DNA from 2 places in the Priestia sp. TSO9 genome. Region 1 is predicted to be linked to the other one. Evidence: riboswitches for the same ligand, from Rfam matches in the RefSeq annotation. Region 1 holds a riboswitch; the other holds the start of a gene.
What was found. A riboswitch is a leader RNA that binds a small molecule or an ion and turns the genes downstream of it on or off. The one in region 1 is predicted to bind cobalamin.
Positions count from the first base shown of each region.

Region 1 (3,180 bases):
TTTTACAGAGTTTTTTGTAAGCAGGTACGACATTTTAGGTCCTCTTCTTTGGAAGGATTTTGGAGGACCTCGAAGAAATTGTTTGTAAAAACAAGAAAGTAGAAAGCTAGGTTCAAAAAAAGAGGCTGGAACAAAAGGGTTTTGGACGAAGTGAAACGAATCATCGATCAAGATGTGTGATTAGTGGTTCGCTTTTTTGTTAGGGTAAACGTAGGTTTCATGTGTATAGGTCTTTCTAGCAGGTGATTGGAGGACAAGACGAAGACTCCTGCGGGAAAAGCGGAACAGGTGAGACCCCACAGGAACGTATGTGACGAGGAGGCTCAGCGACCGCCCGCGGAAAGCGAAGTCTTGTACGGAAATCAACAGCGGTGTCAAAAGTGATTCAGCTCATGTACCCATTTGTCTTTAGATTAGATTCATTTCGTGATGTCTCAACCTCTTTTGGAAAACCGTACGAAACCTTGTAGCAGAAGGCTCAGTCAAACGTTATAATAGATAATGAATGATGATATATTCTCTATATTTGTCATATATTTGTATTACATATGTAATTGAAGAAAAACATTCACTTGATATACTGTTTAATGACTTAACTTTATCTTAAAATTTACAGTGAAATGCCTGTTTATAGAGGCTTAGAACATACACAGCAAATGGAGGAGCAATCATGGCAAATGAAAAGATGCAAGAAGGACTTGATCGTTTTATCAAGGAAGATTTAAATGACCTTTTAGGTAGACTGTTCCCCCTAATGGACCGGGAGTGTGCCGAAGAAAAAAGAAAGCTTATCGAAACAGCGGTAGAGTACATTTATTCGTCAGGATATCACCAGGGAGCAAAAGATTTAATCGAAACACATCGAAAAGATGATTACAAATTATTAAGGCAAAAATTAGCGTCAACGCCTCCTGAAAACTGATTTTTTAAAAAAATTTTTGACAACATAAATCTAAGGTGTTAAGATGACTCTACATTCAAAATATTATAAACAATTAAAACTCTTATTGAGAGAGGCGGAGGGACTGGCCCTGTGAAGCCCGGCAACCATTTAACATTTTTGTTGAAAAGGTGCTACATCCTGCAAAGCGTACAGCTTTGAAAAATAAGAGAGGATTTCATAGATACTATGCCTCTCTATTCATGATAGAGAGGCTTTTTATTTTATGTGAATATGTTTTGAATGAACAATTTTATAAAAATGCATCAGGTGCTGTGTAACGAATGTATGCAGCTTAAAAGGGAAGACCGGTGAAAAGCCGGCGCGGTCCCGCCACTGTAATGGGGAGCAACTTATTAACCACTGTTTCATATTGAAATGGGAAGGGATAGGAAGCGATGAACCTAAGTCAGGAGACCTGCCTGTTGTATGCACTTAAGCTCTACGGGATATAGAGAGGAGTGAGGAATACGTGTTGAGAAAAACAGGATATCTCAACTTTAGTTAAGTATGCGTATCATCTCTCTTTTCATTTCGAAAAGAGAGATTTTTTAGTTTATCGATAAAAAATATACAGGGAGTGGAAAAAATGAGCAGTGTAAAAAGTTCAAACTTAGGTTATCCAAGAATTGGTGAAAAACGAGAATGGAAAAAAGCGCTTGAGCAGTTTTGGGCAGGAAAACTAGAGAAAGATATCTTTTTGCAGGAAATTGAAGCTCTTCGTCTAGTGAATCTGAAAAAACAGCGTGACGCAGGGATTGAATTAATTCCAGTCGGCGATTTTAGCTTATACGATCATGTGCTAGATACAGCGACTATGTTTGGTCTAGTGCCAAAGCGCTTTGATTATGACGGAGGACCGGTATCGCTTGAAACGTATTTTGACATCGCGCGAGGAACAAAAGGTGCGGTAGCCTCTACGATGACAAAATGGTTTAACACAAATTATCACTACATCGTACCAGAGCTTGACAAATGTACGCCCGCACTTGTAGAAAATCGCCCGCTTCAATTTTACAAAGAAGCAAAACAGAAGCTGAATATTGAAGGCAAGCCCGTTATTTTAGGTCCAGTAACATTTGTGAAGCTGTCAAAAGGATATAAAAAAAGTGAGTTTAAAGAAGTAGTTGAACAATTTGTTCCGCTTTATGCAACTATCTTAGCGGAGCTGCAGGCAGAAGGAGTAGAGTGGGTACAAATAGATGAGCCGGTTTTAGCTACAACGCTATCAAAAGAAGACCTGGCACTGTACACAGAAGTCTATCAAACTTTGAAGGAAGCGTCACCGAATGTAAAAGTCATTTTGCAAACGTATTTTGACAGCGTTGATCACTACAAAGAAGTTGTGTCTCTTCCTGTTGAAGGAATCGGTTTAGACTTTGTGCATGACCGAGGCGAAAATCTCACGGCTCTTAATAAATATGGTTTTCCAACTGATAAAGTGCTGGCAGCAGGAGTGATTGACGGACGAAACATTTGGCGTGAAAATTTGGACGAACAGCTTTTAACGATCAGTGAAATTGAAAAAGCCGTATCAAAAGACCGTTTGATTCTGCAGCCTTCATCAAGTTTATTACATGTTCCTGTCACGGTGAAAAGCGAAAAAACCATTGAGCCAATTCTAAAAAACGCACTGTCTTTTGCAGATGAAAAGCTGAAGGAAATCACGCTTTTAACAAAAGCGGTGCAGCAAGGAAAAGAAGCAATAGAAGAAGAAATAAGCGTAAACAAACAGGCAATTCAAGCATTAAATGGATCATCTTTTCGAAATCATCAAGACGTGCAAAAAGAGCTGAAGCAGCTGCATAGCTATAAAGCAGAGCGACAAGCGCCGTTTGACGTACGTCAGCGCGTTCAGCAAGAAGCTTTTCAACTGCCGCTTCTTCCAACGACAACGATTGGAAGCTTTCCGCAAACAAAAGAAGTGCGAAAAGAGCGTCTAAAATGGCGTAAAGGCGAGTTAAGCGATGAAGCATATGAAGCGTACATTAACGAGGAAATAAAAAAATGGATCGAAATTCAAGAAAACATCGGCTTAGATGTCCTTGTGCACGGAGAGTTTGAGCGTACGGACATGGTCGAATACTTCGGTGAGAAATTAGGAGGCTTTCAGTTTACGAAGTTTGGCTGGGTGCAATCTTACGGTTCTCGCTGCGTGAAGCCGCCGCTTATTTACGGAGATGTATCGTACGAGCAGGCGATGACGATCAAAGAAACGGTCTACGCACAGTCTTTAACCA
Region 1 is NZ_JAJEKD010000015.1:650,627-653,806, reverse strand. Features, by position in the region: gene LJC66_RS18445 (metallophosphoesterase family protein) at 1-88, shown strand, start outside; partial or broken gene LJC66_RS27980 (hypothetical protein) at 243-470, shown strand; gene LJC66_RS18440 (hypothetical protein) at 671-922, shown strand; SAM riboswitch class I at 1,002-1,112, shown strand; cobalamin riboswitch at 1,192-1,380, shown strand; gene metE (5-methyltetrahydropteroyltriglutamate--homocysteine S-methyltransferase) at 1,530-3,180, shown strand, end outside.

Region 2 (3,180 bases), on a different contig from region 1:
AAAAGCAAGCTCTTTACAGATTAATTGTAAAAGAGCTTGGAGAGAGCTGCGGCATTCAGCCAAACGACATTATGATTTCGATTGTTGAAAACGGTAATGCTGACTGGAGCTTTGGCATGGGAGAGGCTCAATTCTTAACTGGGAAATTATAAAACGGTTTATTATCTAGAGAAGCCCTTATTTCTAAGGGCTTTTTCTCATTTTGTCTATAAAAATATTATTCTCTTAGTCACATCTTACTCAAAATTAAATACAGACATCTGTCAAATGAATGATACAATAAGCTTATATGCCATTTTGAGTGGAAAAACCATAAAAGAGTTCGGCGTACTAATTTTAGAACAACAATAAATTTACATAAAGATGTAAAGATTTAAAGGTTAAAAGAGAAGTGTATAAAATCTGTAAAACAAAAGAACAGTTACGCGTTAAACATAGGAGTAAAAGGTTCTTCACGTGTTTTTTCGGATAATAAGAGAAAGTAATTTTGATCATTGAGGAGGAACTTAGAATGTTTGGATTTGATGCAGATGTATCGCCGTTAGTGCGAATTAAAGTAATTGGGGTTGGCGGTGGAGGAAATAACACCGTTAACCGTATGATTGAACACGGTGTCCAAGGAGTAGAATTTATCGCCGTTAATACGGATGCTCAGGCGCTTAACTTATCTAAAGCAGATGTGAAAATGCAGATTGGTGCGGCCTTAACGCGAGGATTAGGTGCAGGAGCTAATCCAGAAGTAGGAAGAGAAGCAGCCGAAGAAAGCAGAGAACAAATTCAAGAAGTACTGCAAGGCGCAGACATGGTATTCGTAACAGCTGGCATGGGCGGAGGAACCGGTACTGGAGCAGCTCCGGTTATTGCCCAAATTGCCCGTGAACTAAATGCTTTAACAATTGGAGTAGTCACTCGCCCGTTCAAGTTTGAAGGAAATAAACGTACGAAGCAAGCAGTAGGGGGTATTACTGCGATGAATGAATCGGTAGATACCCTTATTGTGATTCCAAACGACCGCTTGCTTGAAATTGTCGATAAAAAGACGCCTATGCTTGAAGCATTCCGTGAAGCAGATAATGTTCTTCGCCAAGGTATTCAAGGTATTTCAGATTTAATCGCTGTTCCGGGGCTGATTAACCTTGACTTTGCTGATGTAAAAACAATCATGTCTAATCAAGGATTTGCGCTTATGGGTATCGGACGAGCTTCCGGATCAGACCGGGCAATTGAAGCAGCAAAAAAAGCCATTTCTAGTCCGCTGCTAGATGCATCGATTGATGGAGCAAGAGGCGTGCTGTTGAACATTACGAGCGGCAGCAGCTTGAGTCTTTACGAAGTACAGGAAGCAGCAGATATTGTCACGTCTGCTTCTGATCAGGACTTAAATATGATTTTTGGATCTGTGATTAATGAAGATTTAAAGGACGAAATGATGGTAACCGTTATTGCCACTGGATTTGATGATGAAGATGTTTCACCATCAGCTTCTACTTCTAGAGTTTCAAGAGCACGCTACTAAATTAAATAACCAGCTTTTATGGTGGCAATTGTTTTTCAATTGCCTTAAAAGGGAATCCGGTGCAAATCCGGAGCGGTCCCGCCACTGTAACAAGGAGCCTTATGTCAAAAAGCCACTGTCTATTTAGAGACGGGAAGGCGGTATAAGGCAATGACTTGAAGCCAGGAGACCTGCCATAAATCTCAGCACACAATAACCTACGAGGATAGGGAGGTGTTTTGGCAGAATCAAAAATAAGATAAACAAGGGATACGTTTATCTGAATTTGTTGTGAAGACAAGCACTTCTTTTTAGAAGTGCTTTTTTTTGTATTAAAATAGAAGGTGGGAAAATCAATGATAAATAATAAAAAGCTCGTATCTATGATATTTCTTGTGTTACTTTGCCTCACTGCTTGCGCTCCTAATGAAGAGAGCATAAGTATAAAAGAAAGAAAGAAAACGGATAAAAGTGTGACGTTTTTATTTAATTTTACATCTGCAACGCTTGATCCTCATACCGACGATAATTATACAGCAGTTCGTGCGGGAGTAGGGGAGACGCTTGTTAAAATCAGCGACGATTTAAAAATAAAGCCTTGGCTTGCTGAAAAGTGGGAAACGAAAGATAACGGCCTTACATGGACATTTATGATAAGAAAGAACATCACGTTTCAAAATGGAAAAGCGCTGGATGCAAATGCTGTTAAGTCTTCTCTTCAAAGAACGATAGATCAAAGTTATGCGATGAAAAACACTTTAAATATTAAAGAAATGAAATCGAACGGTCATGCGCTGACAATTACATTAAAAGAACCAATGCCTAAATTCCCTTCTGAGTTAGTGCATCCAAACACAGCTATTATAGATGTTGATGTTTCTAATATAGCTAAGAAGCCCATTGGTACAGGTCCATTTCACGTTTTGACTTTCGATCAAGGAAATCAAGTGAAGTTAGAAAGATATGAACATTATTGGAATGGAAAAGTGAAATTGAAAAATGCGATCTTTGCATTTAACGAAGATGCAAATGCGCGAGTTGCAGCTCTTCAGTCCGGGACAGCCGATATTATTTATCGGCCGCCTTTAGAAAGCTTGAGCACTTTACAAGCGAATTCGTCTTTCAAAGTAAGCGGAGTACCTAGTGTGCGTACTCATTTATTGCTTTATAACCAAACCAATGACGCATTAAAAGACGAAAATGTAAGAAAAGCTATCGATACCTTATTGAACCGAAAAGAAATTGTCAGCAGCATAATGAACAATCAAGCGGCAGCGGCTCGAGGTCCATTTTTATCTCAATTTCCTTTTGCTGATAATACTGCTAACGAGCAAAGAGGTATGACATCTGCTAAAAAATATTTAGAGAAAGCAGGCTATCAAATCAAAAATGACAAAGCAATCAAAAATGGAAAGCCACTATCGCTCTCTCTTGTCACATACAGCTCTCTGCCAGAACTGCCTTTAATTGCTCAGCTTATACAGTCTAATGCCAAAGAGTTAGGAATTTCTATTAAAATTCACCTAGTTGAAGATAGCGATGAATATGTAATGGCAAAAGATGATTGGGATTTAGCATTGTACAGCCTTATCACAGCACCTAGAGGGGATGCCAGCTATTATTTAAGCACGAACTATTTGCCGGGCGGTGGTTTAAATGCCAGTCGAATTAATGACGATACGCTA
Region 2 is NZ_JAJEKD010000008.1:34,575-37,754, forward strand. Features, by position in the region: gene LJC66_RS02360 (tautomerase family protein) at 1-152, shown strand, start outside; gene ftsZ (cell division protein FtsZ) at 512-1,516, shown strand; cobalamin riboswitch at 1,519-1,708, shown strand; gene nikA (nickel ABC transporter substrate-binding protein) at 1,852-3,180, shown strand, end outside.
Region 2: linked by a shared signal. The riboswitch ahead of nikA (nickel ABC transporter substrate-binding protein) and the one ahead of metE (5-methyltetrahydropteroyltriglutamate--homocysteine S-methyltransferase) in region 1 are both predicted to bind cobalamin.